Regions from separate parts of the Coprobacillus cateniformis genome, predicted to be linked through region 1. Evidence: a T-box and tRNA genes for the amino acid it is inferred to sense, from the RefSeq annotation. Region 1 holds a T-box; the other holds one or more tRNA genes.
The links. The T-box of region 1 lies ahead of tyrS (tyrosine--tRNA ligase). A T-box ahead of a tRNA ligase gene usually reads a tRNA of that ligase, here a tRNA-Tyr.
Positions count from the first base shown of each region.

Region 1 (8,531 bases):
TTGAATGCGCCTGTTGAATTGTTTAGTGGCTTCTTTTCAAAAGGTGGTTTGAAGGCAACATTGCTTTCTGGATTAGGGTTATTAACTTCTATGTTTAGAAGAAAAAAATAATAAGAAAGGTGAAGAAAAGATGAAAATTGGTAAGTTTATTTTAGGTTTAGGAATTGGTGCTGCTGCTGGATTATTATTAGCACCAAAAAAAGGTAGTGAATTAAGAGAAGATATTAAGAGAGAATCTTTAAAGGCATATGATCAATTGAAAAATATGACTAAAGAAGATGTTGAAGCAATGCTTGGGCAAACAATTGAAACAGTTAAAAAATCTGTTGATGAATTTGATTTGGATGTATTTAAAGAAACAACAAAGGAAAAATTATCTGATTTGGAAACAAAATTAGAAGAATTTGCTAACAGAGTGAAAGAGACTGATCAATATATGCAGGTTAAAGAAAGTGTATATGATTTAAGTGATAAAGTGAATTCTAAAATTGATGAAGTGAAAACAAAGGTTTTAGATGCAACTTTAAGTGATGAAGATTTAGAAAAGTTAGAAAACGAAATCGATGATGTTGAAGATAAATTAGAAGAAATGATTGAAGAAATCAAAGATTAAACATGGGAAAGAATGTAACAATTTACGATGTTGCTAGAGAGGCTGGTGTCTCTCTGGCAACAGTTTCACGTGTAATTAATGGTTCTAATGTTGTGAAACCAGGTACACGTGATCGCGTTATGGACGCTATTCAACGTTTAGATTTCAAACCAAATCAAATTGCAAGAGGTCTTGCAACAAGTAAAACAACAACAATTGCGATTGTTTTTCCACAGTCATTATTTGCACATGTTAAAGATATGATTGGTGGTATAGGAGATACAAGCCGTCGCTTAGATTACAATGTAAGTATTTATACAACTGATGAAATTGGAGATGGTAATCCCATTGAAACAGTGATTGAAAAGGTTGTAAAATCACGAGCTGATGGAGTTATCCTATTTAATAATGAGGAAATTGAGCAGGAAATTGAATTGGTAAACAAATATAAAATTCCATCAGTTGTCATTGGAGCTTGTGTATCAAGTCAATATATGGGATCTATCTTTGTGGATTCTAAAAAAATTGCTTATGATATCGTCAATGAATATTTAAATAGAGGTCAAAGTGATATTGCTTTTGTTAGCCCAAAACAAAATCTGATTAAAACTGATGATATGATTTCTGGTATTGTTCAAGCTTACCAAGAACACAATCTAACTTTTGATACTGATAAACAAATTATTCATACATCTACGCATTATGAAAAAAGTTATCCGCAATTCTTAGAATATTTTAAAACTCATAAACATGATGTTGTCTTCACTGGATATGATAAAGAAGCTGTTGCAGTTGTCAATGCTGCCATTGATAATGGTATTCAAATTCCTGAAGATATGGAAGTCATTGGAATGATGAATACAAGTTATGCTTTAATTTGTCGACCAGCCTTAACTTCTATTCATGTGCCTGTCTATGATATGGGAGCTTTAGCAGTTCGTTTATTAACAAAAATTTTAAATGAAGAAGAAATTGATACAAAAGAGGTTCCAGTGCAACATTTAATGATGCCAAGAGGAACAACAAAATAAAAACTTCTATTGAATTAGAAGTTTTTTTGCGAGAGAAGGGGAAAAAGTGGAAAGAAGTAATTCTGAGACTCTGCATATGTTAAAAGAGAGGGGTCATCTGAGTCGTCGTTTGTTTTTTGAAGGGTTAATTGTTGGAGCATTAGCGGGCTTAATCGCAATTATTTATCGCTTATTATTAACCAATGCTGAAGATATCTATTTTACAATTGTTTCATTTGTTAAAGGAAATTTTATATTAACTATACTGTGGTTTATGGGATTGGTGATTTTAGGGCTTGTTATTGCGGCGTTTTTAAAGTATGAGCCATACATTTCAGGATCTGGTATTCCGCAAGTTGAAGCTGAAGTCCAGGGACAGATTGATCAATGCTGGTATAAGGTCTTATTTGCAAAAATAATTGCAGGGACATTGTGTATTGTTGGTGGTCTTTCATTAGGCCGTGAAGGCCCTAGTATTCAATTAGGTGCTATGATTGGGAAGGCAGTTTCAAAATTCTTTAAACGGATCAAAACAGAAGAACGTTTTTTGTTAACTTGTGGCGCTGCTGCAGGATTATCTGCAGCATTTAATGCACCACTTGCTGGAATTATGTTTGCTTTAGAAGAGGTTCATAAAAATTTTTCAACAAGTGCACTTGTTTCAGTTATGTGTGCTTCATTAACAGGTGATTTTCTAAGCCGTCAAATTTTTGGATTATCACCATCACTGCATTTTACTTTAGAAATATCCTTGCCTCTTAATCAATATGCATGGTTACTGGTTCTAGGAGTTGTCACTGGATTACTAGGAGTATTTTATAATAAAATGACAATAGCATCATTAAAGTTATATGATCGTATTCCTGTTTTAAAATCATATCAGAAAATAATTATTCCTTTATTCGTTTCTGGAGTATTGGGGTTATGGCTGCCACAAGTTATTGGTGGTGGACATGTTTTGGTTAACTATCTCAATAGTGAACAATTGGTTTTAAGTACTCTGGTTGTTTTGTTAATTGTTAAGTTTGTATTTTCTCTTTTGAGTTTTGGTTCTGGTGCTCCAGGAGGAATATTCTTTCCTTTATTAATACTGGGAAGTCTTATTGGGGCTATATTTGGTCAAATAGCTATGATATTTGGAATTGCAGATGTCTATTTTGTTAATTTTGTTATTTTTGCAATGGCAGGTTTTTTTGCTGGAATTGTAAGAGCACCAATTACTGGTATTGTTTTGATTGCTGAAATGTGTGGAACTTTAAAGCTCCTGCTACCAATTGCTATTGTATCATTTATTGCTTATATTGTAGCGAACAGTCTTGGAAACGAACCTATATATGAAAGTTTGTTACATCGTTTGACAAAAAATAAAAATTCTGTTCAATCTATTGAAAATAAGGAACTTGTTTCATTTGTAGTGAGTTTGGGAAGTATAGCTGTCAATCAAACAGTTGCTTCGTTGACATTACCTCCAAGATGTTTGTTGGTTTCTATAATGCGTGGGAAAAATGAAATCATTCCTCATGGTGATACACAGTTCTATGTTGGTGATCAGGTTGTTATGATTGTCGATCGATATAGAATAGATGAAGCTAAAGAAAAATTAGCAGAAATATTTACTTTTTCATGATGAAATGCTTTTCTTTATTGACTTCATTTGTAAAATCGCATATTATATGAATAAGCGTTGAAAGAGACAAGTAGTTATATTGATTTGGTATAGAGAACTTGTGGTTGGTGAAAACAAGACAATAAATATAATGAATACACTCTGGAGCATCTAAGTGCAAAGCTTAGACGGTGGCAACATCGTTATCAATTGAGAGAGTATGCTGATGCATAAATAAAGGTGGTACCGCGAGAATTCGTCCTTTGGGAGGAATTCTCTTTTTTATTTGAAGGAGGATATTATGAAAATTTATGATGAATTGGTATGGCGAGGACTTATTAAGGATGTGAGTTCTCCAGAAGTGGAGGAAAAGTTAAATAATGGTGGAATGACTTTTTATATTGGAACTGATCCTACTGGTGATAGTCTACACATTGGTCATTTTTCATCTTTTTTAATAAGTAAAAGATTGAAAGATGCAGGGCACAATCCTATTTTACTGGTTGGTGGTGCAACTGGTTTGATTGGAGATCCTAAACCTGATACAGAGAGGCCCATGATTACTAGAGAACAAGTTCAACATAATTTTGATTGTTTGAAAAAGCAGGCACAAGATTTGTTTGGTTTTGAAGTTGTTAATAATTATGATTGGTCTAAAGATTTAAACTTTATTGATTTTCTAAGAGATTATGGTAAATATTTTAATGTGAATTACATGTTAAATAAAGATATTGTCAAAAGAAGATTGGATTTAGGAATTACTTATACAGAATTTTCTTATATGATAATGCAGGCTATGGATTTTTATTGGTTATATGAAAATAAAGATTGCCATATGCAGGTCGCAGGACAGGATCAGTGGGGAAATATTACTGCTGGAATTGAATTGATCAGAAAAAAATCAGGAAAAGAAGCATATGGTTTTACAATGCCTTTATTAACAAAGTCTGATGGAACTAAGTTTGGGAAAACCAATGGTCATGCAATCTGGTTAGATAGAGAAAAGACATCTCCATATGAAATGTATCAGTTCTTTATTAACTCAGAAGATGAAAAAGTTATTGATTACTTAAAGTTTTTGACATTCTTATCAAAAGAAGAGATTGAGGAATTAGAGGAGAAAAATAAAACGCAACCTCATTTAAGAGAAGCTCATAAAGCGTTAGCTAAAGAAGTGATTACTTTTGTCCACGATGAGGCTGCATATGAAGAAGCCTTAGAAATTAGTCAGATGTTGTTCTCTGGAAAAATTCAAACATTAACACTTGCACAGGTTCAATCATGCTTTAATGGTGTTCCTAGCATTGAAATGGAAGAGGATACAAAAATTTTAAATGCTTTGGTTCAAGTTGGTGCTGCATCATCAAACCGCGAAGCACGTCAGTTTGTTACAGGTGGTTCTGTACTTATTAATGGTGAAAAGGTGACAGATGTAGAGTTTGTTATTAAGAAGGAGAATGCTTTTGGGAAAGAAGCAACTGTTATAAGACGTGGTAAGAAAAATTACTATGTTATTAATCATAAATAGGAGAAGTATATGAAGAAAATATTGACATTGGTTTTATGTTTGGGTTTTTTATTTGGATGTGGATCTGAGAATTCGTCAAAGAATAATACCAATTCACCAAAAGCAAAAAATGGTGATATTGTGAAGATTGATTATGTTGGTAAGTTGGATGGTACAGCATTTCAAGGTGGAACTGCAAATGGAGCTTTATTAGAATTAGGATCAGGAACTTTTATTGATGGTTTTGAAGAACAATTGGTTGATATGGCTGTAGACAGTTCTAAATCAATTAAAGTGACATTTCCAGCGAACTATGGTTCAAGTGAGTTGGCTGGAAAAGAAACGACATTTGATATTGATCTTCATGCTATTTATCAGCCTGCTGATGACGCTGCAAGTCAAAATAGTGATATTGTAAAAATTGATTATGTTGGTAAGTTAAACGGAACAGCATTTCAAGGTGGAACTGCAAATGGAGCCTTACTCGAATTAGGATCAGGAACTTATATTGAAGGTTTTGAAGAACAGTTAGTAGGTATGAAAACTGGTGAATCAAAAACGATAAAAGTGACGTTTCCAGCCAATTATGGTTCAAGTGAATTAGCTGGCAAAGAAGTGACATTTGATGTTGCTATCAATCATATTTTTAGAGTTGTGAAATAAATGGGTATTTTTACCCATTTGTTTTTATTTTATGGTATACTATGAATTGGTGATAGAATGAATGGAATATTATTAATACATAAACCTTCAGGCATGACAAGCCATGATGTTGTGAATAGAATAAGAAGGATTTTACATACAAAGAAAGTGGGGCATTGTGGGACATTAGATCCAGATGCAACAGGTGTGCTGGTTTTATGCATTGGCAAAGCAACAAAAGCTTTGCAGTTTTTAATGAGCGAAGAAAAGGAATACATAACAACACTTTCTTTAGGAACTGCAACGGATACATATGATGCAAGTGGCACTGTTATTGAAAGTCGGGAATATGATGGTGTTGAAAATGTTGTAGAAGTTTTACAATCTTTTGTTGGAAATCAAAAGCAAATACCTCCTATTTATTCGGCTATTAAAGTGAAGGGCAAAAAACTTTATGAATATGCACGTAATCACGAAGAGGTTAAAATTGAACCAAGAGATATTATCATACATGAAATCGAATTGCTTCAACAAGATGAAAATGAAATCACTTTGAGAGTACGTTGTTCTAAAGGAACATATATTCGTTCTTTGTGTGTGGATATAGCTAAAAAATTAGGTTATCCTGGTCATATGTCAAAATTAATAAGAAGTCAATCTGGACATTTTCGCTTAGAAGACTGCTCAACTTTAGAGGATATTGAAGCAGGGCATTTTCATATGCTATCTATAGAAGATGCATTTGAACATTTTGATAAATATGTTATTGAGGATGAGAATATTGTTATTCATGGGAAAATGATTAAAAGTGATATTGATCATCAAGTTGTTATTGTGAATAAGCAGGGCAAGGTATTGGCTGTATATGGACCTAATGGTCAGGGATATTTAAAAAGTATAAGAGGGTTGTTTTGATGGAAATAGTTTATTTGGATGGACAAAAAGTGAATATAGTGGAACCTATTTGTAGTGCTATTGGTTTTTTTGATGGTTTGCATATTGGACATATGGCTTTGGTGAATGAAGTCAAAAGAGTGAGTGAGCAAAAAGGATATAAAAAAGCTTTGATGACTTTTGATCATTACCCACTTTATGTATTAGGAAAAATCAAAGAAGAAAAATATTTAACATCAATGAATGATCGTATTTCACTTTTAGAGAAAGAGGGATTAGATTATTTATTTATCGTAAAATTTACTAAAGAAGTGGCGGCTTTAAGTCCTGAAGATTTTATCAATCAATATCTCATTGACCTTCATGTAAAGCATATTGTTTGTGGGTTTGATTTCCGTTTTGGAAAATACAATGCTGGAAATACTATGACTTTACAAGCTTGTCAGCAATTTAATGTCAGCGTGATACCAGAAGTTCTTTATAAAGGTGAGAAGATTTCTTCAACTCGTATTCGTCATGTTTTAGAACAAGGTAATATTGAAGAAATGAATGAATTATTAGGCAGAAAATATTGTGTATCAGGTGAAGTTATCAAAGGGCGCAGAATTGGACATGCAATAGGGTTCCCAACTGCAAATGTAGATTATCAATCATATTTTTTACCATGTCATGGTGTTTATATAGTCAAGGTGTATGTTCATGGACAAGGATATATGGGAATGTGTAACATTGGATATAACCCAACATTTACTGCTTTGGATAAACCATCTTTAGAAGTTAATATTTTGGATTTTGATGGTGATATTTATCATCAATATATGATTGTAGAATTTTATTGTTTAATTCGTAAAGAAAAGCCATTTGCCTCAAAGGAAGAATTAATTGCACAATTATATGAAGATAAGCAAAAAGTGAGAGAGTATTTTAAACCACAAGACAAATGTCCTATGGTTTGAAATACTTTTTATTATTCTGTTTTTTTAATAAAATATCCCTCTCTTAATCCAGTATAAGCTATTGTTAAGTCTTGGATTGATAAATTCTGGATCAATTCTTTTAAAATAATAAGTCCAGGAATAAGCGTATGTATACGATCTGGTTTTATCCTTAAGATAATTTGAGTTGTCTTTCTTGAGTTTTGAGTTAATTGATTTATGAGATAATCTATTTCCTCTTTTGTTAATGTATCTTGTATATTGTTTTTCTTTAATACAGTGCGAGCTACAAGTATACAAGCTCTCAAGGTTCCACCTATTCCAATAGCGTGTTTTGAATAATGCGAGACATCTATATCTTTTAACTCTTTTTTAACATGATCATGAATTTGATTTAATTCTTTTGTTGTAGGAACAATCCCCTTTACATGTTCTTTATAAAGGCTTAAAGAACCAAGTGGAAAAGATTGATTTTGGATAATACCATTTTGATTAAAGTGAACAACCTCACTGCTTCCTCCACCAATATCAATCAAAACACCAGCTTTAAAATCAATGGATTGTTTCATTCCATAATAATCAAAGAGACCTTCTTCTTGACATGAAAGAATATCTATTTGAATATTAAGTTCTTGTGATAGATGATTTATAATATCCTTTTGATTGAGAATACTTCTTAAGGCTTCTGTTGCAAAATAATATGATTTTTGAACCTTTAAATTTTCAAGCAATATCTTGAATTCGCATAAAGTTTCAGTAAGACATTTTAATCCGTCAGGCATAAGTTGATTATCTTCTATATAATGAACTAATCCTACCGTCTTTTTTTGTGTGATAATCTGTTTGTATTGATTGTTCATAAGTTGATAAATAACTAATCTTACAGTATTAGAACCAATATCTATAATTGCTTTTTTCATAATGTACCTCCAGTATTTGTAGTATATCAACTAGATATAAAGTTGAAGTCTATTTCTTGTAAAATTTGTGTTAAAAATACTCATAGATCATTTGAGAACAACTGATATATCATTGTTTTATTCATAATAAATACAATATCTATTTCTTCATATCATAGAAGTTTTTTATGAATGAAGTTAATGAAAGAAAATATCTCATAGTATTATAAATATTTTGTAAAGTAACTTTGCACTGGCATCACTTTTAATTTTGGCAGGAATATATAGTTTCTCTTCTTCTATTTTGATGTTATGTTTCATTTGGAAGGAAATAATGTCATTGCTTGAAGAACTATCTATTAATATAACTTTTTAAAGTTGTAAGAAAAGTTTATCAATGATATACTAAAAATCATGAGGAGGAATATTATGGAATTAGTGATAGA
Region 1 covers NZ_WSNW01000001.1:3,520,848-3,529,378, reverse strand. Annotated here, with positions in the region: gene GQF29_RS17530 (DUF948 domain-containing protein) at 1-111, shown strand, start outside; gene GQF29_RS17525 (YtxH domain-containing protein) at 131-613, shown strand; gene GQF29_RS17520 (LacI family DNA-binding transcriptional regulator) at 616-1,623, shown strand; gene GQF29_RS17515 (ClC family H(+)/Cl(-) exchange transporter) at 1,670-3,229, shown strand; T-box leader at 3,278-3,475, shown strand; gene tyrS (tyrosine--tRNA ligase) at 3,510-4,736, shown strand; gene GQF29_RS17505 (FKBP-type peptidyl-prolyl cis-trans isomerase) at 4,746-5,378, shown strand; gene truB (tRNA pseudouridine(55) synthase TruB) at 5,436-6,272, shown strand; gene GQF29_RS17495 (bifunctional riboflavin kinase/FAD synthetase) at 6,272-7,207, shown strand; gene GQF29_RS17490 (Ppx/GppA phosphatase family protein) at 7,219-8,106, opposite strand; gene GQF29_RS17485 (ABC transporter ATP-binding protein) at 8,515-8,531, shown strand, end outside.

Region 2 (8,531 bases), 2.1 Mb from region 1:
ATTTTAAAGTTTAAAGAATGGTTAAATTTTAATAAGGATACTTTATGCTTTTTTGGGAAACTCAATATTTAAGTATTTTTTGAGAAATTATGAAAGTATGTAAGTTTTTTCACATTTCAAAATAATTTTCATAGATTATAATGAGGTGTTAGAAATGAAGGAACAACTTCAATCTTATATATATGTAGAAAAGTTATTATGTGATCTTTACAAAAAAGTTGCTACATTAACTTGCTTAAGTGATGAAAAAGGAATGTTTTTAGACTTTTCAAAAAGTTGCCATGAAGCGGTTGGGTGTTTAAAATATTTTTATAAAGAACAATTTGGTTCAGAGTTTGATCCAATGATTCCTGAGATTAACATTCAGGGAACATATCGAGAAGTATTGAATCATATCCAGCAACAGGAACTTGAATCATTCCTAAATTATCGTCGACATACGTATTTTCAAGACAATTATTTGTTACAAGAAACAATGCGAGGAATTGCTGATTCTAAGTTAGAGCATATTATTGCGATTATGGCTATTGTTATTAATATGAATGATCCACAAAAAACAATAAATAATAAGCACAATTTAGAATAAGTTTCATAGTATATATAGAGGTGTATGAAATGAATAGGGAACAACTCCAATCTTATATTTATACTGAGAAATTGTTAGCTCAGTTATATCGACAAGCAGCTGCAATGGCAACACTACAAAGTGAAAGGCAGGTTTTACTTGCATTTGCTAGAGATGCTGAGCAGAATGCTAATTATTTAAATCATTTTTATAGAGAAGAATTTGGAACAAATTTTGATCCAATGATACCAGAAGGGAATATTCAAGGAACATACAGAGACTTATTAAATGAAATTCAAAAACAAGAATTAGCTTCTTATTTAGAACTTAGAAAACTGACATACAATCAGGGGAATATTGAATTAAGAGAAACAATTAGAGCGATTACTGATGTTAAATTAGGACATATACTGACATTATTAGCTATTGTAACAAACATGAATACTCCAGGGGAAGAAAGATCACAAAAGTTCTTTAAGTAAACGTGCATAAATGTACGTTTGCTTTTTTCTTTAGGTTCAAATTGCAAAAATTGAACACATAGACTTTAGTCAGTTGAGCATATGAAATATGCGAAACAAAAAACCACCTGCTATGCGGGTGGAGCAATTAAAAAGTTTAACAATAGTATCACCTTTCCGATATAATGAAGTTGTTCAAGCTATCATTAAAAGAAAGGAAAGGTGATTTGACTATGGCTAAAAAAGCAAATTCTTTAGCACACACAAAATGGATGTGTAAATACCATATTGTGTTCACACCTAAGTATAGACGAAAAGCGATATATAATCAATACCGAGAAGACTTAGGCGAAATATTGCGGACACTATGCAGGTATAGAGGAGTGGAAATCATAGAGGGGCATCTAATGATTGATCATGTGCATATGCTTGTGATGATACCACCAAAGGAAAGCGTATCGTCATTTATGGGATATCTGAAAGGGAAATCAGCATTGATGATGTTTGATAGACATGCCAATCTGAAATATCTGTACGGAAATAGACATTTCTGGGCAGAAGGGTATTATGTAAGCACAGTAGGATTAAACGATGAAACAGTCGCAAAATATATAAGGGAGCAGGAAGCTCATGATATAGCGATGGATAAATTAAGTGTGAAGGAATACAGGGATCCATTTGAAGAAAAGAGAATTACAAAGGAGAAGAAAAAAGAGAAAAAGAAAGGGAAGTAGAAAAAATCCCTTTGAGGGATAGCGAGAGTCAAAAGCGATAGCTTGAGCGAAGTGAAAGCAGCGCCTTGAGACGCGAGCAAGTAGCAAAGGCTTATAGCCGCAGAGAAAACCACGCCTTTTAGACGTGGTTTTTATTTTTGTTTATCAAATGGAAAGAACGTGCTATACTTAATTTGTAAAATAAGGAGGGGAACCTAATGTATGATGTATATGTAAATAACAACAATAAAAAGAAACTTATAATTATTGGGGGAGCAGTTATTGGTGTTATACTGATTGGTTTTTTTGTATTCTTTTTATTAAGTGGTGATGGTAAAGAAAAGAACTTGAAAGATTTTTATGCAAAAATTAATAATCAAAAATATGATGAAATGTATGCAATGATAAGTGATGATGCAAAATCCACATATACAAAGGAAGCTTTTATAAAACGTAATAAAAATATTTATGATGGAATGGAAGTGACTGATATAAATATTGATGTTGTTTCTACTGATGGTGATAAAATAACTTATACTGTCAATATGAAAACGGTTGCTGGATCAACAGAGTTTGAAAATACAACACAATTCAAAGATGATAAAATTATATGGAATGATTCCTTTATATATCCTGATTTAGGAAGCACTGATAAAGTGCGTATCGTTGAAGACAAGGCTCAAAGAGGAAGAATTTTAGATCGAAATGGCACTGTTTTGGCTGGAAAAGGTGAAGCGTATTCAGTTGGACTGGTTCGTGGTAAATTGAATGGTGAAAATGATTATGATAAGATAGCCAAACTGTTAGATCTAACAAAAGAAGGTATACAAAAAACAATGAGTGCATCTTGGATTAAAGATGATTCTTTTGTTCCATTAAAGACAATTTCTAAAGATGATAAGAATTTAGAGAATGATTTATTAGCTATTGCTGGAGTGAAGTTAACTACAACAAATATACGCTCATATCCATATGGAAAAGTAACATCACATTTAGTGGGTTATATGCAGAAGGTAACAGCAGAGGACTTAGATAAGCATAAAGGAGAAGGATATACTGAAAATTCTTATATTGGACGTAGCGGAATTGAAGCCGCTTACGAAAAAGATTTGAAAGGGAAAGATGGTATTGAAATTTATATACAAGATGATAGTGGTGAACGTAAGGCATCAATTGCACGACAGTTAAGAGAAGATGGGAAAGATATGACTTTGACTGTTGATATAACATTGCAAAAAAGTTTATATAATCAATTCCAAAATGATAAGAGTGCATCAGTTGCAATGAATCCAAAAACTGGTGAAGTTTTGGCTTTGGTAAGTACACCAACATTTTCTAGCAATGATTTTATTTTGGGGATGAGCACAAGTCAATGGAATGCATTAAATGATGATAAAAATAAGCCGTTATTAAATCGTTTTAGATCAACATGGGTTCCTGGTTCATGTATGAAACCAATAACTGCTGCAATAGGTTTAGAGACAAAGTCATTGGATCCTGCAAAGGATTTCTCATCAGCTATGAAATGGCAAAAAGATTCAAGCTGGGGAAGTTATTATGTCACAACATTACATGCTCCAACGCCTAATAATCTTAAAAATGGACTGGTTTATTCAGATAATGTTTATTTTGCAAAGGCAGCATTAGAGATTGGTGCGGATAATTTGGTAAAAGGATACAAATCTTTAAAGATTGGTGAAGAAATTCCTTTTGAGTTATCATTGAATAAATCACAATATAGTAGTGGTGATTTCAAGGATGAAATACAAATTGCAGATAGTGGGTATGGACAAGGACAAATCTTGTTGAATCCTGTACAAATGGCATCAGTCTATGGAGCATTTGTGAATGAAGGAAAAATGATGGCACCACATGTTGTAAAAACAACGGAATCTTCAGTATGGGCTCAACCATTTTCAAAAGATGTTGCTAACGAAATCAAAGAAGATTTAATTCAAGTTATTAGTGATAAAAATGGAACTGGACATTCTTTCTATAACAAAAATGTTGTTTTAGCTGGGAAAACGGGAACAGGCGAAATTAAAGATTCACAAGATGATACTGAAGGTACAGAAGTTGGCTGGTTTACTGTTATGACTACTGATTCATCTCAGCCGATTGTTATTTCGACAATGGTTGAAGATGTTAAAGGACGTGGTGGTAGCAATTATGTAACAAATCGTATGAAAGCTCCGTTAAATGAATATTTAAATAAATAAAGATCACAATGTGAAGTGATCTTTTTAATATCGTCTTATTTATCATTGTTAAAATGAACTTTTCTAAAGAGTGTATGATAAGTTATATCTTCTGTCTCAAAGAAATTACTGATGTATGAAAAAATGTTATCAGGAATATTTTGTTTACATGAAAAAATATCAATTGCTACATATTTATATTCTGGCCATGTATGAATAGCGATATGGGAGTCTGCTATGATGGCCATGATAGTGTCTCCTTGGGGTGTGAATGAGTGACTATGAATACTGAGGACAGTTGTATTCATAAGTTTGGATATTTGATGTAATAAAATAGTAAGATCTTTCTTATTTAACTGGCATTGTGAAACATCGATGCATACTTCTTTGCCTACTCTTTTACAAATTTCTAACTCTTTTGTATAAACAGAATCTATCTCCTCCACATTTTTCACATCCTTCCTTTTTTAATTCTTCAATTGTATTAAATTTAGATTTCTCATTAATTTTATATATTTTCTTGCATTTTTTGCATTGATATGAGCGGGTTGTAGGGTTTCTTTTGCCAGTATAAATCATTGCCTTATTATCAATTAAAGGAACTGTAGTTTTGTCTGTCGTTATGAGATGGTAAAAATCACTCTGACTACCTAGAATGCTACCTCCTTCATATTGATTAAAACCAATTATCATATCTAGAAGAAGGATATGATTTTCTACCCATAATTTTTGAATTGTGTACAGAAATTGGTAATCCATTTTAAAAAATGATACATAACATGATAGATTTTCCTCGTGTTTTAAACATAAAATAGCTCTGGATAAAAAGAGGGTTATTCCATTAATCGTATATGGTGGATCCATAATAACAATATCCATAGTTCTTTGGAATCTATTTTCCAAAGTGTCTCTAAAGTCACATACATCTACATGAATTTGTTTTTGAATATATGGTGGACTTTGTTTAATATAGTTTAAAATACGAATATCTTTATCTAACACATGAATATTTTTTTCAGAATGATTTGTAAATATATATGCATTAAATGTGGCAATAATAATACTCATACAATCGTCATCACCTAGACAGAGAATGTTTCGATGAAGCAATTTTTCTTTTTTTAACATATATTGTACTCTTTTGATAGCGGATTCTAGTGTGCATTTTGCTTGGTCAATTGTGACATCAGCACTTGGACGGTTGTTAAAGTAATCTAGAAGCCAAGAAAATTTTGTCATGATTTCTAATGCCGATGTGTTAGATAAATAATGATAGTGTTTTAAATTAAGAGCTTTTATATGAAAACTTAAATCGATGATTTCGATTCCAGATTTAGTTAAAGAAAATCCGCTCCCCTTTTCTAAAATATTTAGTGATTGTAACTCCTTTTTTATAGCAACAATAATAGGGATTGGGATAGATAATGTTTGGGCTAATTGCTTTGAAGAATTATATGAAAATAATCGTATTTCTAAAAGATAGTCTTCGATTTTTCTTTTGCCCTCACGTAAAAGTACTTTGTTGTATATAGTGTCTACAAGATTCATGAACTTAAACCTCCTTGTTTTTAAGTAAAACATGAATATGGTAGTATTACGACCTCAAACTTATTTAAGAAACAAAAAAGCGCCTTATGCGCTTCTTTGTTGACGTATTATTCTTTGTATTGTTTTATGAGATAAATAATAAAGAGTTGCTAATTGAATAGTTGAATATCCTTGTACATATTTTTCAAAGATTTCTTTATTTCTTTGCATTGTATACTCTTTAGTTTTTGTATTTGTACCCCATTCTTTAATATTCTCTTTCTTTTTTGGAATATAAAGATAATCACCATCTACATATTCTTGTATAACTTGTAATATCTCAATGGGTAATATGTCAGTTGCTTTTCTATAGCTCATGTTGTTTCCTCCTAAATAAACATTTATCTAGTCGTAAACAAAAGCTATCATGAGACTCTGTAAATAGCTTTTGCTTACAGAGTTAACCCCAGTTTCGATAATTTATTCATAGAATACTCCTTTCTATTACGCTTTTCAATTATAAAAGGGTAGTTGATTGTTGTCAAGGATAACGATTTTCAATAAAAATATAAATAAAAAAAACGATCAATATGATCGCTCGTTATCAAATGGTGACCTGTACGGGATTCGAACCCGTGAATGCATGCGTGAAAGGCATGTGAGTTAACCGTTTCTCCAACAGGCCACATGGCGCTTGAAGTAGGACTCGAACCTACGACCGATCGGTTAACAGCCGATTGCTCTACCAACTGAGCTATTCAAGCAAATCAATGGAGCGGGTGATGGGAATCGAACCCACGTAGTCAGCTTGGAAGGCTGAAGTTCTACCATTGAACTACACCCGCATGAATGGTGCCCAGGGCCGGAGTCGAACCGGCACGGATTTTAAGGTCCGCAGGATTTTAAGTCCTGTGCGTCTACCAATTTCGCCACCTGGGCATGCACTATTCATTTTTAAGATGGTGACCCGCAGGCGACTCGAACGCCTGACCCTCTGATTAAAAGTCAGATGCTCTACCGACTGAGCTAGCGGGTCCTGTAATGGTGGGGAGGGGCGGATTCGAACCACCGAACCGAAAGGAACTGAGTTACAGTCAGCCGCGTTTAGCCACTTCGCTACCTCCCCATTACTGGTGCCGGCTAAAGGACTTGAACCCTCAACCTACTGATTACAAGTCAGTTGCTCTACCAATTGAGCTAAGCCGGCAAATATTTTGTTATGTTTTATAGAATGGTGGAGGTTAACGGGCTCGAACCGCTGACCCTCTGCTTGTAAGGCAGATGCTCTCCCAACTGAGCTAAACCTCCATATTGGCTGGGATACCTGGATTCGAACCAGGGAGATGACAGAGTCAAAGTCTGTTGCCTTACCGCTTGGCTATATCCCAATAATCATGCTCATATAATATAACAATTTTCTGCGTTTTAGTCAATATCTTTATTCAAATTTTCCTAAAAAATGTTTAAATCATCCCTTTTATTGAAAAACCATCCTTATTATACACATTAAAACTAGAATTATTCCTCATATTTCAAAATAAAAAAGACATAAATTATGCCTTTTCTAATAATTTTTCTACACTTATCAACTTAACACAAAGAACAAATAATTCTGTTGCTTGTTTTAATTCTTCTAATTTTGGGAAAGAAGGAGCAATTCTAATGTTAGCATCATGAGGATCTTGACCATATGGATAAGTTGCTCCAGCTGTTGTTAGGAGTGTGCCCGCTTCTTTACATTTTTGTACAATAGCTTTTGCACAGTTTTCCATTGCCATAAAGGAAATGAAGTATCCTCCTAATGGTTTAGTCCATTCAGCAATTCCTAATGGTTCAAGTTCTCTTTCAAAAATATTTAAAACAGCTTCAAATTTAGGCTTTAATAGACTTGCCTGTTTTTGCATATGTGTATCTATACTTTCAATTTTATTAAAATACTCTACATGTCTTAATTGATTTAATTTATCATATCCAATACATTGAATAGACATGTGTTTTAAAATATCCTCTTTATTTTCAAGTGATGTTGCCAATGCTGCAACACCTGAACCTGGTAAAGTGACTTTAGATGTTGAGCAGAATTCAAAAACGAGATTTGGCTGTCCAGCCTCCTGGCAAGCTTTTATAAGATTTTTAACATGTTCTTGTTTATCATTATATAAATGGTGAACTAAATATGCATTATCCCAAAAGATTCTAAAATCTTTTGCTGCAGGATTCAAATTTGCAAATCGTTCTACAACCTCATCAGAATATGTTATGCCAGTTGGATTGGAATACTGAGGAACACACCAAATGCCTTTAATGCTTTCATCAGTTTGAACATATTTTTCAATAAGGTCCATATCTGGACCATTTTCATGCATAGGAATATTAATCATTTCAATGCCAAAATGTTCTGTTATAGCAAAATGGCGATCGTATCCAGGAACAGGGCATAAGAATTTAATTTTATCTAATTGGCACCATGGTTTCTCTCCTAAATAGCCATGGGTATAACCTCGACTAATTTGATCAAACATAATTGTTAAACTAGAATTTCCATAAACAATAACATTTTGAGAAGAAGTGTTTAACATCTTTGCAAAAAATTCTTTAGCTTCATCAATACCATCCAAAATACCATAATTACAATATTCATATTGACTTCCAAAGTCATAATGACTATTAATGACATCCAATATATCAGTAGATAAAAGTAACTGATTGACATCCGGCTTTCCCCTCGCCATATTTAACTTCAAACCTTTTGCTTTAACCTGCTCATATTGCTTACATAAATCATCATGTAAAGAAACTAATTCTTCATGATTCATGTCTTTATACATCTTCATGATATATCCCTCTCTTTTTACATATTAATCGAGGTAATTGTACTCTTTCAGTACATAAAAATCAATCTCTAATAAACATAAGTTAATAAAAATAACATAAATAGGAATAATTACTATTTATAATCTATAAATTGTGGTATAATCCTTATAAGGAGGTATGAAATATGGATTCAAAAGCATTTTTTAAACTCAGTTATGGATTATATATTGTGACTTCAAAAAACGATAATCAG
Region 2 covers NZ_WSNW01000001.1:1,412,937-1,421,467, reverse strand. Annotated here, with positions in the region: gene GQF29_RS07250 (hypothetical protein) at 155-586, shown strand; gene GQF29_RS07245 (hypothetical protein) at 616-1,047, shown strand; gene tnpA (IS200/IS605 family transposase) at 1,260-1,760, shown strand; gene GQF29_RS07235 (penicillin-binding transpeptidase domain-containing protein) at 1,958-3,958, shown strand; gene speD (adenosylmethionine decarboxylase) at 3,994-4,383, opposite strand; gene GQF29_RS07225 (bis-aminopropyl spermidine synthase family protein) at 4,337-5,485, opposite strand; gene GQF29_RS07220 (CD3324 family protein) at 5,570-5,842, opposite strand; tRNA gene GQF29_RS07215 (tRNA-Glu) at 6,074-6,149, opposite strand; tRNA gene GQF29_RS07210 (tRNA-Asn) at 6,153-6,228, opposite strand; tRNA gene GQF29_RS07205 (tRNA-Gly) at 6,236-6,309, opposite strand; tRNA gene GQF29_RS07200 (tRNA-Leu) at 6,315-6,403, opposite strand; tRNA gene GQF29_RS07195 (tRNA-Lys) at 6,425-6,500, opposite strand; tRNA gene GQF29_RS07190 (tRNA-Tyr) at 6,507-6,590, opposite strand; tRNA gene GQF29_RS07185 (tRNA-Thr) at 6,596-6,671, opposite strand; tRNA gene GQF29_RS07180 (tRNA-Val) at 6,697-6,772, opposite strand; tRNA gene GQF29_RS07175 (tRNA-Gln) at 6,777-6,852, opposite strand; gene GQF29_RS07170 (aspartate aminotransferase type Ic) at 7,018-8,298, opposite strand; gene GQF29_RS07165 (flavin reductase) at 8,463-8,531, shown strand, end outside.
Region 2: it encodes a tRNA-Tyr, which carries the amino acid that the T-box ahead of tyrS (tyrosine--tRNA ligase) is inferred to sense. The anticodon was not compared.